Regions from separate parts of the Agrobacterium vacciniicorymbosi genome, predicted to be linked through region 2. Evidence: predicted binding sites of a transcription regulator. Region 2 holds the regulator's gene; each other region holds the start of a gene.

Region 1 (5,859 bases), on a different contig from region 2:
TCACTTCGGTCTCGACAAGGTCAAGGAACGCATCGTCGAGTATCTGGCCGTACAGGCCCGTGCGACGAAGATCCGTGGCCCGATCCTGTGCCTCGTTGGTCCTCCAGGCGTTGGTAAGACGTCGCTTGCGAAGTCCATCGCCAAGGCAACTGGCCGTGAATATGTGCGCATGGCGCTGGGTGGCGTTCGTGACGAAGCGGAAATCCGTGGTCACCGCCGTACCTATATCGGCTCCATGCCTGGCAAGATCGTCCAGTCGATGAAGAAGGCAAAGAAGGCCAATCCGCTCTTCCTGCTCGATGAAATCGACAAGATGGGGCAGGACTTCCGTGGCGATCCATCGTCCGCTTTGCTGGAGGTGCTGGATCCGGAACAGAACTCCACATTCATGGACCACTATCTCGAAGTGGAATATGACCTGTCGGACGTGATGTTCGTCACCACAGCCAATACGCTGAATATTCCAGGCCCGTTGATGGACCGCATGGAAGTCATCCGCATTGCTGGTTACACGGAAGACGAAAAGCGCGAAATCGCCAAGCGTCACCTGCTGCCCAAGGCGATCAAGGAACATGCGCTGCGTCCGGAGGAATTCTCCGTCAGCGACGACGCCCTGATGGCCATCAGCCAGCAGTACACGCGTGAAGCCGGCGTTCGTAACTTCGAGCGTGAATTGATGAAGCTCGCACGTAAGGCCGTGACCGAGATCATCAAGGGCAAGTCCACGTCGGTTGCCGTTACGGCTGCCAACATCGAGGACTATCTCGGCGTTCCACGGTATCGCCATGGCGAAGCCGAGCGTGAAGATCAGGTCGGCGTCGTTACAGGTCTTGCTTGGACCGAAGTGGGCGGCGAGCTTCTGACCATCGAAGGCGTCATGATGCCGGGTAAGGGTCGTATGACCGTGACCGGTAACCTGAAGGAAGTGATGAAGGAATCCATTTCGGCAGCGGCATCCTATGTCCGCTCGCGCGCCGTGGACTTCGGCATCGAGCCACCGCGCTTCGACAAGTCGGACATTCACGTTCACGTGCCGGAAGGTGCGACACCGAAAGATGGTCCATCCGCCGGTGTGGCCATGGCAACGGCAATCGTTTCGATTATGACAGGTATTGCCGTGGACAAGAACGTCGCGATGACGGGCGAAATCACGCTTCGCGGTCGCGTCCTGCCAATTGGCGGCCTGAAGGAAAAGCTGCTCGCTGCTCTTCGCGGCGGTATCAAGAAGGTGCTGATCCCGGAAGAAAACGCCAAGGACTTGGCGGATATTCCTGACAACGTCAAAAACGAGATGGAAATCATCCCGGTTGCCCGCATGGGTGAGGTTCTGCAGCACGCGCTTGTGCGTATGCCCGAGCCCATCGAGTGGGATGGCAGCATCGAGACGCCGGTCATTGCAACTGTTGAAGGTGTGGATGACGGTAGCCAGACAATCGCACATTGATAAGCGACCGTCGGTGTTGGTGCTAAATTAGCACAAAATCGTTGAAAGGCTGGCAGAAATGCCAGCCTTTTTTGTGAAAAGAACGCGAGACCCCTTGTTTTTCAGGCCATTCCAGCGCTTTTGGGTGGCGGTGCGCGAATAGATAAGTATTCTGCGCCGATCCAATTTGAGTCGTTTCATACCATTGAAAGGGGTGGAAACATGAACAAGAACGAGCTCGTTTCTGCAGTTGCCGAAAAGGCTGGTCTCACCAAGGCTGATGCCGCTTCTGCCGTCGACGCAGTATTCGAAACCGTCCAGAGCGAATTGAAGGCCGGTGGCGACATCCGTCTCGCAGGCTTCGGCAGCTTCACCGTAAGCCGTCGTGAAGCCTCCAAGGGCCGTAACCCATCCACGGGTGCAGAAGTCGATATTCCGGCTCGCAACGTTCCAAAGTTCTCCGCAGGCAAGGGCCTGAAGGACGCTGTTAACTCCTAAGTTTTCCTGAGCTGTTTGCGCCCGCGGCGTGCGAACAGTGCTCAGATATACGAGGAATGATTTTGGCTCTTTGCGCAGTTTTGCGAAATGACGCCATCGAAATGCAGAGAGCCCGGCCTTGAGCCGGGCTTTTTGTTTATCAGCACCTTCTCATTGTCATTTCCCTGTCACGTCCATGTCGCAAAAGCCCAGTCATGCATTTTTCCAGTGCACTGAAGGGGACATCATGACATTTCGTTTTTCGAGTGCTGCGCTGACCGCGGCGCTTTTTGCTTCTGCCGCATTTCCAGTCGCCGCCGAGCAGGTTTTCAACCGCATCTCGTCGTTTCCTGTCGCTCTGAACCTTCCTTCCGACAAGGAAGAGAAGACGATCACGTCGGCGGAAATCGTCACGGCTAGTGAAGACGGCAATACGCTGATCTATTCCGACAGCCCGCTGGGCGGCATCGGCTTTGTCGACATCAAGGATGCCAAGGCACCAAAGGCGCTTGGCGCTCTGATGATGGATGGCGAGCCGACATCGGTTGCCGTGTCCGGTACCAAGGTTCTGGCTGGCGTCAACACGTCCGAAAGCTACGTCAAGCCAGCTGGCAAGCTGGTGACGGTCGATATCGCCACCCGCAAGATCGAAGCCAGCTGTGACCTCGGCGGCCAGCCGGACTCCGTTGCGGTTTCCCCGGACAAGAGCTTCGTGGCCATCGCCATCGAAAACGAGCGTGATGAAAAGGTCAATGACGGCGCGCTGCCGCAGATGCCTGCCGGCTTCCTCGTCACCATCGGTCTCAAGAATGGCGCACCGGATTGCTCGACGCTGAAGAAGATCGATGTCACCGGTCTTGCCGAGATTTCGCCGGAAGATCCAGAGCCGGAATTCGTTTCCATCAATGCCAATGGCGAGATTGCCCTGACGCTTCAGGAAAACAACCATATCGTCATCGTTGATGGCAAAAGCGGCAAGGTCACAAGCCACTTTTCCGCAGGCACTGTTGACCTGAAGGGTATCGACACCAAGACCGATGGCCAGTTGAAATTCACCGACAGCCAGGACGCCCGCAAGCGCGAGCCGGATGCCGTGAAGTGGCTGGACAATGACCGTATCGTCATCGCCAATGAGGGCGACTGGCAGGGCGGTTCGCGCGGCTTCACCATTTTCGACAAGACCGGCAAGCTGCTTTACGAAGCTGGCTCTTCCTTCGAACATGCCGTTGCGGCCATCGGCCACTATCCTGAAAAGCGCTCCAAGGCCAAGGGCATCGAGCCTGAAGGTCTGGAAGCGGCAACATTCGGCAACGACAAGTATTTCTTCGTTCTGGCCGAACGCGCATCTGTCGTTGGCGTCTACAAGGACACGGGCGCAGAGCCGCAGCTGACGCAAATCCTCCCATCGGGGATTTCGCCTGAAGGTGCAGTCGCCATTCCATCGCGCAACCTGCTGGTCACCGCCAACGAAGCCGATCTGGTTGAAGATGGTGCAGCCCGCTCGCATGTCATGATCTATGAGCGCTCGGAAGGGCAGGCCGCCTATCCGCAGCTTACCTCCGCCACGGTCGATGGCGCACCGATCGGCTGGGGCGCTCTGTCCGGTCTGACAGCTGACGCGGAAAAGGACGGCATTCTTTATGCGATCTCCGACTCCGTCTACGGCAATCAGCCATCGATCTACACCATCGACGCCAACAAGAAGCCTGCCGTCATCACCAGCGTTCTGCGCGTAAAGCGTGATGGTCTGGCAGCGCAGAAGCTGGATATGGAAGGCATCACGCTGGACGGTAAGGGCGGCTTCTGGGTCGCATCCGAAGGCAACAGCGAAAAGCTCGTTCCGCACGCGCTTTACAACGTCAATGCAAAGGGCGAAATCAAGGCCGAGATCGCACTTCCAAAAGAACTGTTGGAAGGCGAAACCCGCTTCGGCTTCGAAGGCGTAACCATGATCGGCAAGGGCGATGACGCCACGCTGTGGATGGCTGTTCAGCGCGAATGGGGCAAGGCTGAAAAGGGCAAGGTAAAGCTCGTCTCTTACAACCTGAAGTCCAAGGAGTGGGGTGCTGTGCATTATCCGCTGGATAAGGCAGATGACGGCTGGGTCGGTCTTTCCGAAATCACCGCCCATGGCGACAATGTCTACATCGTCGAGCGCGATAACCAGATCGGCGACAAGGCGAAGATCAAGAAGCTCTACAGCGTCGCCATTTCCGACCTGAAGCCCGGCAAGATCGGCGGCGAACTGCCGCTCGTCAAGAAGACAGAAGTCCACGACTTCCTGCCAGACCTCAAGGCCCAGACGAATGGCTATGTCGTCGACAAGCTGGAAGGCTTCACTTTCGACAAGTCCGGCAAGGCCTTCGCGGTAACGGACAATGACGGCGTGGATGACTCCTCGGGCGAGACACTGTTCTTCCCGGTTGATCTGAAGGGCACGAACTGAGTTCCCAACTTCCGTCATGCCGGGCTTGACCCGGCATCCAGCTGCCGCGCGTCTGCGCGGCGGAAGAGTCTTCGCACCGCAGACGCGGTTCAGGCTAGACCCCGCATTAAATGCGGGGTGACGGAGCAAGAACAAAAAGCCGGGTGTCATCCCTGACACCCGGCTTTTTCCGTCGTGATCCTTTCACCCAAAGATCACGCGTCCTTCAAAGCATATTGCTCCAGCGCATCCCGATTGATCTCAATCCCAAGTCCCGGGCCATCCGGTATCTGCACCACGCCATTGACGTGATCCAGCGGGCTGGTGAGAACCGCCTGTCGATAGGGGTTCTCCGTGCGGTCGAATTCGAGAATCGGTGGGCGCGGGTTGCGGCGGGCAGGGTCTGGCGGCAGGTAGGCCATGAATTGCAGGGCCGCGGCAATGGCCACACCCGTTCCCCACACATGCGGAACGACGCGCACGCCGTAGAGTGTTGCCATATCGACGATGCGTTTGGTTTCCGAAAAGCCGCCGCTACCGGCAAGATCCGGCTGGAGAATATCCACGGCACGGCTTTCCAGTGGCGCGCGCATCCCGTAACGGCCATGCCAGGTTTCGCCACCCGCAACGGGAATGGGCTGACCGGCGCGCACGGCCTGATAGGCATCCAGCTGTTCCGGCACAACTGGCTCTTCAAACCAATCGATGCCAAGAGGCGCCAGCGCCTTGCCGACTTCGATGGCTTCCAACGCATCGTAACCATGGTTGGCGTCGATCATGATGCGGACATCGGGCCCCACGGCTTCGCGCGCGGCACGGATGACGGCAATGTCTTCCGCCACATCGAAGCCGATCTTGATCTTGACCGCGTGGAAGCCTTGGCTTGCGTAACTGGCAACTTCCGCCGCCACATCAGAGACCGCATCGACGCCATCCTTGCGGAAGGAGCCGGTGGCATAGGCCTTGACGCTTTCGCGGAAACGACCGCCGAGCAGGCGCGAGACGGAGGTGCCGAAGCGTTTGCCCTTGATATCCCAAAGCGCGATATCGATACCGCTCAGCGCCGTCACCGTCAGGCCGCGCTGGCCTTGATCCCGCAGCAGATTGTAGAGCTGATGCCAGATGATCTCGATGTCGAGCGGGTCTTTGCCAATCAGGTGCGGGGTGTACGCGGCCACCACGGCTGCATTGGGCTTTGCCGGGCCGAGGCATTCGCCCCAGCCCACGGTGCCATCATCGCATATGATCTCGACAAGGCAATGGATGCGCCGGTCGAAGCGCATGGACGCGCTTTCAAAGGCGTGTCCCAGCTTGTAATCGAGCAGATGAGTGCGAACCGCTTCTATTTTCATGGCTTGTAAGGTCCAACCAGCTTTTCGAGCATGCCGACTTCCTCCTCAGTCAAATCCGTCAGCGGTGCGCGCACCGGACCGGCATCGAACCCCATCAGACGCACGCCAGCCTTGATGGCGGAAACGGCGTAGCCCTTCTGACGGTTACGAATATCCATGAACGGATAGAAGAAGTCGATGAG
Region 2 (5,859 bases):
GGCCATGGCTGCATCACTCCCTGCGCAAAGGCGCTGTCAATAGGGCTTACCGGTTGTTCCGTGCCTGAAAATCAAAAATGCCGCCTCGCGGCGGCTTCGGGTATTTCCTGTCGTGCGAGCGCACTATTGTCACTTCATTCTGGGATGTCAACAAATGTCCGCATTGTCAGGCATTCTCAAGCCTTGGTAGAGCGATTTTTGCGACCTACAAAGTGTTGCTTTTCTGACTCACGAACGCAGCAAGTTGGGGAAAACCGGAAAATCGATTCCAGATGATTCTCCCGACTCTTGTCACGGAGTCGGCCTACGATTAGGTTAACTCTCAATTACTAGACTGCAAGCGGCGGACCTAGTCACCTACAATCTGGCGGATATTCTGCGCGTGGTTCGCTCCACGGCATCGTAGAAGGATTCTGCCTGCGCGACCAGCGGAGAAGCAGTATGAACTGGACGGATGAACGAGTCGAGAAACTCAAAAGACTGTGGTCCGAAGGGCTGAGCGCCAGCCAGATCGCAGCCCAGCTCGGCGGCGTCAGCCGTAACGCCGTCATCGGCAAGGTCCACCGTTTGAACCTGCCAGGCCGTGCAAAGGCCGGTGGCACGGTTGCAACCTCACGCCCTGCCGCCAAGCGCCCTGCAGCCCCTACGGCACCCCGCGCAACCAACTTTCCAGCCCGCCCGGCAACGGCACGCCCGGCGCCCCGCACTGTTGGCGCCACCGCGCTGAAGGACGATCTGGACATCGATACGGCACAGGTTCTGGAATATGTTCCCGTCAACAATGCCTCGCTACCAACATCGCTGCGCCTGACGCTGACGGAACTGACCGAGCGCACTTGCAAGTGGCCAGTCGGCGACCCGCTGAAGGACGACTTCCATTTCTGCGGCTGCGAAGCTTCCGAGTCCTCGCCTTACTGCAAGTTCCACGCGAAGATGGCTTACCAGCCAGTAAGCGAACGCCGCCGCGCTTAAGGGCGGCAGACATATTGCGAGACATAAGAAAGCGGGTCGACTGGCCCGCTTTTTTCATGCCTGCGATCAAAAGAAGAAGTCAGAGACAACGATCGATGGGATCGACAAACGTCGATTCAGGCGCCGACACCTGCCCATCGCTTTGATAGGTCGAAATTTAACGCCAGTTGCGCGCGCGGCCAAAAGCGATGAAGCTTGCTCTATCTTTCTTGGGATATTGGGCGCGGCTTTTATAGCCTTATGGCGCCATCTGCTCTTACAAACTGCTGAGCTATGCCTGCTTGCAATGAAGCAAGCCCTCCATGGAACGGAAGTTTTGTGACCGGATTTCACGTATGTAGGAAGAGCAATTTTGCAGAACGTTCAGAACGGTTCTGCGAGGCGCAATAGCTGCGCGGAGATGCACTGGCACCTTTGATTGGCGGCTTAACCGCCAATGTTCCCGCAAGCACGAATGACCACAGGTCCATCCTGCCAGATCGCAGCCCTTCATTCGAATGGCTGCTGGATCATGGCAGATAGCTTTAACCCTGGCGGGCCTTGCGGTTGGCATAGCGACGATCGCGCTCGGCCTTGCGGGCGGCTTCATCTTCGATGACGCGGGCGACGCGGTTTTTATCGGCCAGCTTGCGGGCGTCTTCTTCGGCAGTCGCAGCGGCTTCAAGCTCGGCTTCATGCGCCAGCCGTTCCGCTTCGAGGCGGCTCTGCTCTTCGCGCTTCTGCTGCTCGCGCTCGGCACGACGCGCTTCGCGGGCTTCCGCCACGGCGATGCGTTCTGCCTGCTTGGCTTCCCGGTTGGGTTCGGCAGCTTCCTTGGCGGCCTTATAGGCCTGAAGAAGAGCAGCCTTGGCCTCGGCAGCAGCGCTGCGGCGGTCGGTCAGTTCACTGTTTTTAACGTTTTTGTTGTTTCTCAAGTCTCTATTCCAGTTGAGGTGCCGCACCCATCAGGGTCAGGATTTCTTGGTACGCTTTGCGGGTGTCTTGGCAGGTGCCAGGCTGTCTTGCAGTTCCTTGGCAAGGCGCGCTTCACGCAGGCGCTGCGTCTTTTCATCACGCGCCTGGGCAATCGAATTGAGTTCATCAACAGCGTGGCCGCGTGCAAAGAACTGCGACTGCGTTTCACCGAATGCGATTTCCGCCTGCTGGCGAGATTTGCTGTGTGTTTCAGACATGGAATTTCCTTCCTGTCGCATCAGCCGAAATCGGGATCGATTTCCAAAAACGCCGCTGCGGGGTGGATCGAGTGGCCCGGAGCGTTTGCGCCCATGGGCGCGGTGTCCGAAGCCTGTACCGCCGGGCGGCACAAAAAAAGGCCAGGCAACGTGCCTGACCTCGCTTGGTCTCATGCTTTCGACAGTGCCAGTACATCCGTGGTCAAAGGAAAGCGGAGTCCGTATTAAGCAGCCTGGAGATTGCAGGCCGACATTTTGCCCGACTTGTTGTCGCGCTCAAGGTCGTAGCTCAGCTTCTGGCCTTCAACGATTTCGCGCATACCTGCACGCTCTACAGCGGAGATGTGTACGAATGCGTCTGTGCCGCCGTTGTCTGGCTGAATGAAGCCGAAGCCCTTGGTGGAGTTAAACCATTTTACTGTGCCTGTGGTCATAATGAACCCTTTCAAAGCATAAGTTATAGATCACAGAACTGACGCCCTGTGTGCGAGTATAGCGATTTTTTTGAAGGAAAGGGTTAGTTCAAAACGCGGTGCTAATCGCGCGGCAACCAAAGCTCAGCAAGCAAAATATCGATAAACCAGTGATAGAGGGTTATGGCCGGATAGTCAAACTTTAAATTTCAGATCATTGAAATGAGCGTTTATCTTGCAACGCAGCAGCCTCTTCAGAAATATAATAATCCGTGCTGGATTTTCAATTTTGAAAATGTACCTGCCCTTTGTTTTTACTCAGGAAAACTGCGCGGCAAGCGGATATCCCCGCTTCCCCTTTCCATCCGCAACTTCTGGCGCAAACCAGTTCAAAGGAGTCAAAAATATATCTTCGTTACCGGCTGGAGATGGCTCCCCTTCTCGTACCTATTCCTGCCTAAGCTGCGCAAAAATACAAAACGCGCGCTGTTGACCCGGTGAGGCAATAGCGCGCGTTGTGCGAAATATCAGTGGTGGAGCGCCTGTCAGGCTTCCATGGAATAACCCGCGCCGCGAACGGTGCGGATTACATCCTGCATGTTGGAGAAGTTGAGCGCCTTGCGCAGGCGGCCGACATGGACGTCTACGGTGCGTTCGTCCACATAGATATCGTGACCCCAGACGCCGTCGAGAAGTTGCGAGCGGGAGAAGACGCGGCCCGGCGAGACCATCAGGAACTCCAGAAGGCGGAATTCGGTTGGCCCGAGGCGCACTTCGCGGGTCTTGCGGTGGACGCGGTGCGTTTCGCGATCCAGCTCGATATCACCGCATTTCAGAACAGACGACAGAACCTCCGGGCGGGCGCGGCGCAGCATGGCTTTGACGCGCGCCATCAGTTCCGGGGTGGAGAATGGCTTGACCACATAGTCGTCAGCACCCGTGGCCAGTCCGCGCACCCGCTCGCTTTCCTCACCGCGTGCCGTCAACATGATGATTGGCAGACGCTCGGTCTCGGGGCGCATTCTCAGGCGACGGCACAGTTCGATGCCGGAAACGCCCGGCAGCATCCAGTCCAGGATCAGCAGATCCGGCGTGCGCTCCTGCAGGCGGATTTCCGCCTCGTCGCCACGGGGAATGGTGTCGACATCGTAACCTTCGGATTCCAGATTGTAACGAAGAAGAACGCTCAAAGCCTCTTCATCTTCGACAACTGCGATTTTCGGCACCATAGGCTTGGGACTCCGCCAGTCTTACCAGAGCGCCATGCGTTCATTTGGACGCATCACGGACGCTCTGGCCTGTTGATCTACACACCGGCATTCCAAACATCGTTTCCGATCCAAGGGCGCCGATGCTGTAAAACTTACTCGGTTACTGCACCGAGCGTGTTGGAACTATCGTCCTTCGGACGCTCACCTTCCGGCTGGCTGCCGGTGGCCATGTAATAGATGGTTTCCGCGATGTTGGTCGCATGGTCGCCGACGCGCTCGATGTTCTTTGCGCAGAACAGCAGATGCGTGCAGGTCGTGATGTTGCGCGGATCTTCCATCATGTAGGTCAAAAGCTCGCGGAACAGCGAGGTATACATGGCGTCGATCTCTTCGTCGCGCTCGCGGATGGCCTGTGCCTTTTCTGCGGAGCGCGTGGAATAGACGTCCAGCACTTCCTTCAGCTGCACCAGCGCCAGTTCCGACAGGTGCTCCAGTCCACGGGCCAGCTTGCGCGGAACGCCAGTGCCGGCAACGGCGATGACGCGCTTGGCAGTATTTTTGCCAAGATCGCCGACGCGCTCCAGATCGGCAGCGATGCGCAGCGAACCGATGATTTCACGCAGGTCGGACGCCATGGGCTGACGCTTGGCGATGGTCACGATGGCCTTGTCGCCGATCTCGCGCTCGGCATGATCGAGGATCGTATCGTCAGAGATGACCTTCTGGGCCAGCGCTGCATCCGAGTTGACCAGAGCGCGCACCGCATCGGCGCACATCTGTTCAGCCAGACCACCCATTTCGGCGATGCGGCGGGTGAGGAACTTCAGTTCATCATCATAGGCGGACATAATATGGGAATGTGTCGGCATGTTCGAAGTCTCCAGTTTCGATGCACTGGCCCGCAAGCCCGACCGGGCTCAAGCGGTGCCATGCGAAGGGTTTGAACCAGCGTCAGATCAGCCGAAGCGACCCATGATGTAGTCCTGCGTGCGCTGGTCGTCCGGGTTGGTGAACATCTTGTCGGTGTCGTTTTCTTCCACCAGATGGCCCAGATGGAACATGGCGGTGCGCTGCGACACGCGGGCTGCCTGCTGCATGGAGTGGGTAACGATGACGATGGTGTAATTGGCGCGCAGTTCGTGGATCAGTTCCTCGACCTTGGCGGTTGCAATCGGGTCCAGTGCCGAGCAGGGCTCGTCCATCAGGATGACTTCAGGCGAAACCGCAATGGCGCGGGCGATGCACAGACGCTGCTGCTGACCGCCGGACAGGCCGGTGCCGGATTCGTGCAGACGATCCTTGGCTTCGTTCCACAGACCGGCCTTCTGAAGGCTCGACTCGACGATCTGATCCATGTCCGCCTTGTTGCGGGCCAAACCATGGATGCGCGGGCCGTAGGCGATGTTTTCGTAGATCGTCTTCGGGAAAGGGTTCGGCTTCTGGAACACCATGCCGACACGGGCGCGCAGTTCCACCACGTCGATGGTCTGATCGTAGATATCGTCTTCATCGAGCGTGATCTTGCCGGTGACGCGGCAGCTGTCGATGGTGTCGTTCATGCGGTTCAGCGTGCGCAGGAAGGTGGACTTGCCGCAGCCAGACGGGCCGATGAGCGCCGTCACGGTGTTTTCACGTACGTTGAGGTTCACATCGTAAAGGGCACGCTTCTCGCTGTAATAAACGGAAACGTCCTTGCCGATCATCTTGTATGTTACTTCATTCATTTTCTTGTCCAGCGCCTTTTCAACTGCTGCTTCCGACAACATATTCATAGCCTCAAGCTCCCGGTGTTTGTTACATCGCATGCTGGCTGGAAAACCGGTGACCCGATTTTCCCTGAGTCATGTTTACCAGCGACGCTCGAAGCGGCGACGCAACAGGATTGCTCCCACATTCATGACGATGAGGAACATAAGCAGGATGATGATAGCGCCTGATGTTCTCTCGACAAAGGCACGTTCTGCTTCGTTCGCCCACATGTAAATCTGCACCGGCAGGGCCGTGGACGGGTCCATCGGTGTTGTCGGATAATTCGCGACGAAGGCGACCATGCCGATAAGAAGCAGCGGTGCGGTTTCGCCAAGGGCATGT
Region 3 (5,859 bases), on a different contig from region 2:
TGAGCCGGATGCTTTGTCTGATGGTTTTGGCTTTGCGCCGCGGCTGCTTATCAGCCGCGATGCGCTCTTCGCATCGGGCCTTGTCCAGACCGGCAGCCTTGTCGAACATGGCTACAAAATCCGTCTGAACGACCCGTCCAAACGCGCGACGATCACCGAAGATACCAACCGGGAATTTCCCAACGCGGGCTGGTCAATCCGCACCAGCGATCGTGCCGCCCCTTCGCTCACCGAAAACGTCAACCGTTTCTCGCAGTTCCTGACGCTTGTGGGTCTGACGGCTCTTATCGTCGGTGGCGTTGGCGTCGCCAATGCTGTGCGCGCTTTTCTCGATTCCAAACGCACGACCATCGCCTCGCTGAAATGCCTTGGCGCACCGGCCAGCGTCGTCACCATGACCTATCTGTTCCAGATCGCCTTCATTGCCTGCATCGGCATCGTCATCGGGCTGATGCTGGGGGCGGTCACACCGCTGATTGCCATGCGGTTTCTGGAAGGTGTGCTTCCCGTTCCCAATGAGCTGGCGATCTATCCCGGCCCGTTGTTTCTGGCAGGCATCTTCGGTCTGCTGACAACGCTTGCCTTCGCCGTTATGCCGTTGGGGCAGGCGAGGGAAGTGCCAGCAACCGCGCTGTTTCGCGAGCAGGGTTTCGAGGAAAACCGCCTGCCGTCCTGGCCCTATCTTCTTGCCACCGCTGTTCTTCTGGCGGCACTTGCTGGTCTTGCCATCTTCTCTGCGGAAGAGCGCTATATCGCCTCGGTGTTTCTGGCGGCGGTCGCTTTCGTCTTCGTGGTGCTGCGTCTGGTTGCCTGGGGCATCAAGGCCATTGCAAGGCGAAGCCCGCGTGTTCATTCCGCCGCTCTGCGGCTCGCCATCGGCAACATCCACCGCCCCGGCGCACTGACGCCGTCTGTCGTTCTGTCACTCGGTCTCGGCCTCACGCTGCTCGTCACGCTGACGCTGATCGACGGAAATCTGCGCCGTGAACTGACGGGCAGCCTGCCCGAGAGGGCGCCGAATTTCTTCTTCGTGGATATTCAGGGCGCAGATCGCGATGGCTTCCGTGATCTTGTGCAGAAACAGGCACCGGAGGGCGTGCTGACCGAAGTGCCGATGCTGCGCGGCCGTATTCTGGCGCTCAACGGCCAGGATGTCACCAAGATCGACGTGCCACCCGCAGGCCGCTGGGTTCTGCGTGGTGATCGCGGGATTACCTATGCGCAAGACATGCCCGAGAATGCCAAGCTGTCTCAAGGCAGCTGGTGGGACAAGGATTATAGTGGCGAGCCGCTCGTGTCCTTTGCATCGGAAGAGGCGGGTGAACTTGGCCTGAAGATCAGCGATAGCGTCACCGTCAATGTTTTAGGCCGCAACATCACCGCCAAGATTGCCAATCTGCGCGACGTGCAATGGGAATCACTGTCTCTCAACTTCGTCATGGTCTTTTCGCCCAATACGTTCCGCGGTGCGCCGCATGCGTGGCTCGCGACGTTGTCCGACCCATCGGCCACGGCTGCCAAGGAAGGCGAAATCCTGCGCGCCGTCACCAATGCCTATCCGACCATCACAAGTGTGCGGGTGAAGGATGCGCTGGATGTGGTCAACCGCCTTGTCGATCAGCTTGCCACTGCCATTCGCGCTGCCGCCGCCGTTGCCCTTATCGCCTCGGTGCTGGTGCTGGCTGGAGCTCTGGCTGCCGGAAATCGCGCCCGCACGCATGACGCGGTCATTCTCAAGACCTTGGGCGGCACACGCGCCATGCTGATCCGCGCCTTCTCCTACGAATACATGATGCTGGGTCTGGCGACGGCCATTTTTGCGCTGTTTGCCGGTGGCGTTTCCGCATGGTTCGTCATTGCCCGCATCATGAAACTGCCCTCCAGCTTTCTGCCGGATGTCGCCATCGGCACCATCGTCGTGGCCCTCGTCATGACTGTCGGCATCGGCCTCATCGGTACATGGCGGATACTGGGGCAAAAGGCAGCGCCGGTTCTGCGGCAGGCAGGAGAGTAAGATAAACGAGAGCCCGGAACCGAAGAGCATTCTGAAAAGTTGTACGCCACTTAACTTTAACGATTAAATCTCTGTAATGATCGCCAAAACGTTATCGATTTTCGCGCATACGGTGTTTTTTCGGCTCTGAAAGCTCTTGTATCTATGAAACGATATCATCATATTCTTCGGTAGGCTTGCTGTAGCTCCGCAGCGGCGCCTGGGATATAGTCGTGAAACGACGATATGCCCGACACCGTAGCAATTTCGGAGCTCAAAAGAGGTAACAATGTCTGACTTCAACAATTACCAGAACCGTATGGCCCAGGGTCATGCACAGTCTGGTGCCATGATCGACCAGGGTCTGCGCACCTATATGCTGAAGGTTTATAACCTGATGGCACTTGCGCTGGTAATTACCGGCGTAGCGTCCTTCTTCACCTATACAATGGCGGTTTCCAACCCCGCTTTCGCGCAGCTGCTCTATGGCTCCCCGCTGAAATGGGTAGTGATGTTCGCACCGCTGGGTCTGGTGCTTTTCCTTAGCTTCCGCATTCAGAACATGAGTGTCCCTGCCGCGCAGGCAACCTTCTGGGGTTACGCCGCGCTGATGGGTATCTCGCTGTCGTCGATCTTCCTGGTCTATACCGGCCAGAGCATCGTACAGACGTTCTTCATCACGGCTGCTTCCTTCGGTGCCCTGTCGCTTTACGGCTACACCACAAAGAAGGACCTGTCCGGCATGGGCTCGTTCCTGATCATGGGTCTGTTCGGCCTGATCATCGCGTCGCTCGTCAACATCTTCCTGCAGTCGTCTGCCATGGGCTTTGCGATCTCCGCCATCGGCGTGCTGATCTTCGCTGGTCTGACGGCTTATGACACGCAGAAGATCAAGGAAATGTATTTCGACGGTGACGATGTTGCGACTGCTGGCCGTAAAGCCATCATGGGCGCGCTGACGCTCTACCTCGACTTCATCAACCTCTTCATGTTCCTGCTGCAGTTCCTCGGAAACCGCGACAAGTAAGATCTGATGAGATAGACATCGAAAAGGCGGCTCTCGGGCCGCCTTTTTTGTTGTCCGTATCTCTCGCGATGCTGGGGATCACTCGATCAGCTTCAGCACCTTGTCGAAGACTTTCAGCACCTGCGGCAACTCGTGCCCTCGCTTCAGAATGCGACCATCGACATTGACGACGCTGAACGCGCCCTGCTTGGCCGCAAGCTTGGGGTTCTTCTCAATGCGGAACAGAGGCATCTCGCCGGACCGTTTGAAAACGGAGAACACCGCCTTGTCCTTCAAATGGTCGATGGCATAGTCGCGCCATTCTCCTTCACCCACCATGCGCCCATAGATGCGCAATATCGCATCCAGTTCACGGCGATGGAAGGTGATCGGCAAGGGGTCCTTGCTCTGCTTGTATTCACGGAGATCGATGACGGATGAGCTATCTCTGTGAGATGAACCTGCGCGCTGCAAATCCGGCTGATCGGTCATCAGGCAACCTCGCTCAACTGCAAATGACATTTGTACGACAGTCTGCCGCCACGCTGGCGAAATTGCAAGCCTTGGCGCAGCCCTTCAAAAAATGCTTCGCAGGTAATAATTTAGGCAGATCTTAAAGGTGCAATTGCCCTATTTCGGTCAAACCATGGCCCGAATTGGGTGGAATATTGCTGAAGTCAATTGATGCCTAGGCACCAAGATGACCCGGTCCGGTGCATTGACCCTTTACCCCCAGCCCCCAATGCCCGGACCGGATCTCCTCACCCTTCAGGGTGAACTCAATTCCCAGATGGTAAAAGAACGCTCGCGCCAATGATGGCAGCCGGATTGCCCTGCGCATCCGTCGTCTGCAACAGAACCGCGCACCCGCCGTTCTGCGCCTTGCTCATGATGCTGGCTGGCAGCTTCACCGCCATCGACTTTCCATCCCACATGCCCACAGTCTGAACGTCATAGACGCTGTGCCAGTAGGAAATCTTCTTTCCCTGATTTTCGCCCTTCTGGACGTCCACGATCTGCTCGCGGGTGAAATAGGCAACGACGACATCCGCCTTGCCATGGCCTTCGCCAATATCGATGGCGATCTCATCGTTGATGCGCTGTGCCTTTACCGGCACGCTCAGGCCTTCGCCCGCATTCTTGAAGGCATCCAGGCGGCTGTAGATGGCGTTCATATCGGCGCCCTTGACGTGGTCGCGACCATTCACCACCGCCTGCGGCGTATAGACATTGTTGCGGCCCAGCGCCCGCGCATAGCCATATTGCCGCTCGGTATTTTCCTTAGACGCCAGCGAATCCGCCCAGCCGAGATAGTTCCAGTAATCGACATGGTAAGACAGGCCGATCACGTCGCCCTTCTGGATGAGTTTGCGCATTGCCTCATCTGCGGGCGGGCACGACGCGCAGCCCTGCGAGGTGAAAAGCTCCACAACGCCCTTTACCGTCTCCTGCGCCTGCGCGGAGACCGCCGCAACGGTGCTGAGCACACACAGTGAAAGACCAAATGTCAAAGGTCCATATTTAAAAGACATTGCGAAACCCTTGTCTGGACGCCTATCCAGACCATTGATGCTATCAATACATGTCGGGACGCGACGGCGAAAATAGCGCCGAAATCCCTTCAATAGAAAGTCACGATGGGGTGAGTGCCGATCACGAAGCGTGCCCGCCATTTCACTCCCGTCATCTTACGCAAAAACGCCGGGATTGCTCCCGGCGTTTTTCTGTCTCGATGATCGATGGCTTATGCAGCCAGATCGCGAAGAACGGTCTGCAGAATGCCACCATTGTTCATGTAGATCACTTCGTCCAGCGTATCGATGCGGCAAAGGATCGGAATGTCCTTCACGGTGCCGTCGCCATAGGTGATCTTGGCGATCTTCTTCTCGCGTGGCTTGATGTCGCCTTCGAGACCGTCGATCTCGACTGTTTCATCGCCCTTGAGGTTGAGGCTTGCCCATGTGGTGCCTTCTTCGAAGACGAATGGGACAACGCCCATGCCAACGAGGTTGGAACGGTGGATACGCTCAAACGACTGCGCGATGACAGCCTTGACGCCGAGCAGGTTCGTGCCCTTGGCAGCCCAGTCACGCGAAGAACCGTTGCCGTATTCTACGCCTGCGAAGATGACGAGCGGAACGCCCTCGGCCTTGTACTGCATGGCCGCATCGTAAATCGACATCTCTTCCTTGGACGGATAGTGGATGGTGTAGCCACCCTCCTTGCCGTTCGGCCCAAGCATGTGGTTGCGAATACGGATGTTGGCGAATGTGCCGCGCATCATCACTTCGTGGTTACCACGGCGTGTGCCGTACTGGTTGAAGTCGGCAACGCCCACGCCGTTTTCGGTGAGGTATGCACCGGCAGGGGAAGCAGCCTTGATCGAACCGGCCGGAGAAATATGGTCGGTGGTGATCTTGTCGCCGAAGAGACCGAGAACGCGTGCGCCCTTGATGTTCTTCAAGCCTGTGCCGGTCTTGCCCATGCCCACGAAATAAGGCGGGTTCTGCACATAGGTCGACTTGTCGTCCCATGCATAGGTCTGGCCCGGAGGAACCTGAACGGCCTGCCAATTCTCGTCGCCCTTGAACACGTCTGCATACTTCGACTCGTAGAGTTCGCGCGTGACGTATTTCAGGATGAATTCCTGGATTTCGGCAGATGTCGGCCAGATGTCCTTAAGGAATACAGGCTGTCCATCGGAACCCGTACCAAGCGGCTCGGTCGTCAGGTCTTTCTGAACCGTGCCAGCCAGCGCGTAAGCGACGACGAGCGGCGGGGAAGCGAGGTAGTTCGCCTGAACGTCCGGCGAGATACGGCCTTCGAAGTTACGGTTGCCGGAGAGAACGCCAGCGGTGAT

The links. The regulator PhoB, encoded in region 2, activates phosphate uptake and scavenging genes when phosphate is short. The targets are predictions, from matches to a motif close to TGTCATNNANCTGTCAT.
Region 1: ABUK73_RS00400 (esterase-like activity of phytase family protein) is a predicted target of PhoB. The motif match lies at 2,076-2,092, and genes of this name have one in related genera.
Region 3: ABUK73_RS21610 (DUF2794 domain-containing protein) is a predicted target of PhoB. The motif match lies at 3,515-3,531, and genes of this name have one in related genera.

Annotation. Positions count from the first base shown of each region.
Region 1 is NZ_JBETMF010000001.1:59,658-65,516, forward strand. Features, by position in the region: gene lon (endopeptidase La) at 1-1,444, shown strand, start outside; gene hupB (DNA-binding protein HupB) at 1,628-1,921, shown strand; gene ABUK73_RS00400 (esterase-like activity of phytase family protein) at 2,148-4,346, shown strand; gene ABUK73_RS00405 (mandelate racemase/muconate lactonizing enzyme family protein) at 4,541-5,677, opposite strand; gene kdgD (5-dehydro-4-deoxyglucarate dehydratase) at 5,674-5,859, opposite strand, start outside.
Region 2 is NZ_JBETMF010000004.1:135,815-141,673, reverse strand. Features, by position in the region: gene ABUK73_RS08340 (aspartate aminotransferase family protein) at 1-6, opposite strand, end outside; gene ABUK73_RS08335 (GcrA family cell cycle regulator) at 442-972, shown strand; gene ABUK73_RS08330 (DUF6481 family protein) at 1,497-1,886, opposite strand; gene ABUK73_RS08325 (hypothetical protein) at 1,923-2,144, opposite strand; gene ABUK73_RS08320 (cold-shock protein) at 2,369-2,578, opposite strand; gene ABUK73_RS08315 (hypothetical protein) at 2,780-3,058, shown strand; gene phoB (phosphate regulon transcriptional regulator PhoB) at 3,103-3,786, opposite strand; gene phoU (phosphate signaling complex protein PhoU) at 3,921-4,637, opposite strand; gene pstB (phosphate ABC transporter ATP-binding protein PstB) at 4,725-5,540, opposite strand; gene pstA (phosphate ABC transporter permease PstA) at 5,616-5,859, opposite strand, start outside.
Region 3 is NZ_JBETMF010000017.1:46,442-52,300, reverse strand. Features, by position in the region: gene ABUK73_RS21620 (ABC transporter permease) at 1-2,014, shown strand, start outside; gene ABUK73_RS21615 (Bax inhibitor-1/YccA family protein) at 2,283-3,020, shown strand; gene ABUK73_RS21610 (DUF2794 domain-containing protein) at 3,099-3,491, opposite strand; gene ABUK73_RS21605 (DUF1223 domain-containing protein) at 3,779-4,531, opposite strand; gene acnA (aconitate hydratase AcnA) at 4,744-5,859, opposite strand, start outside.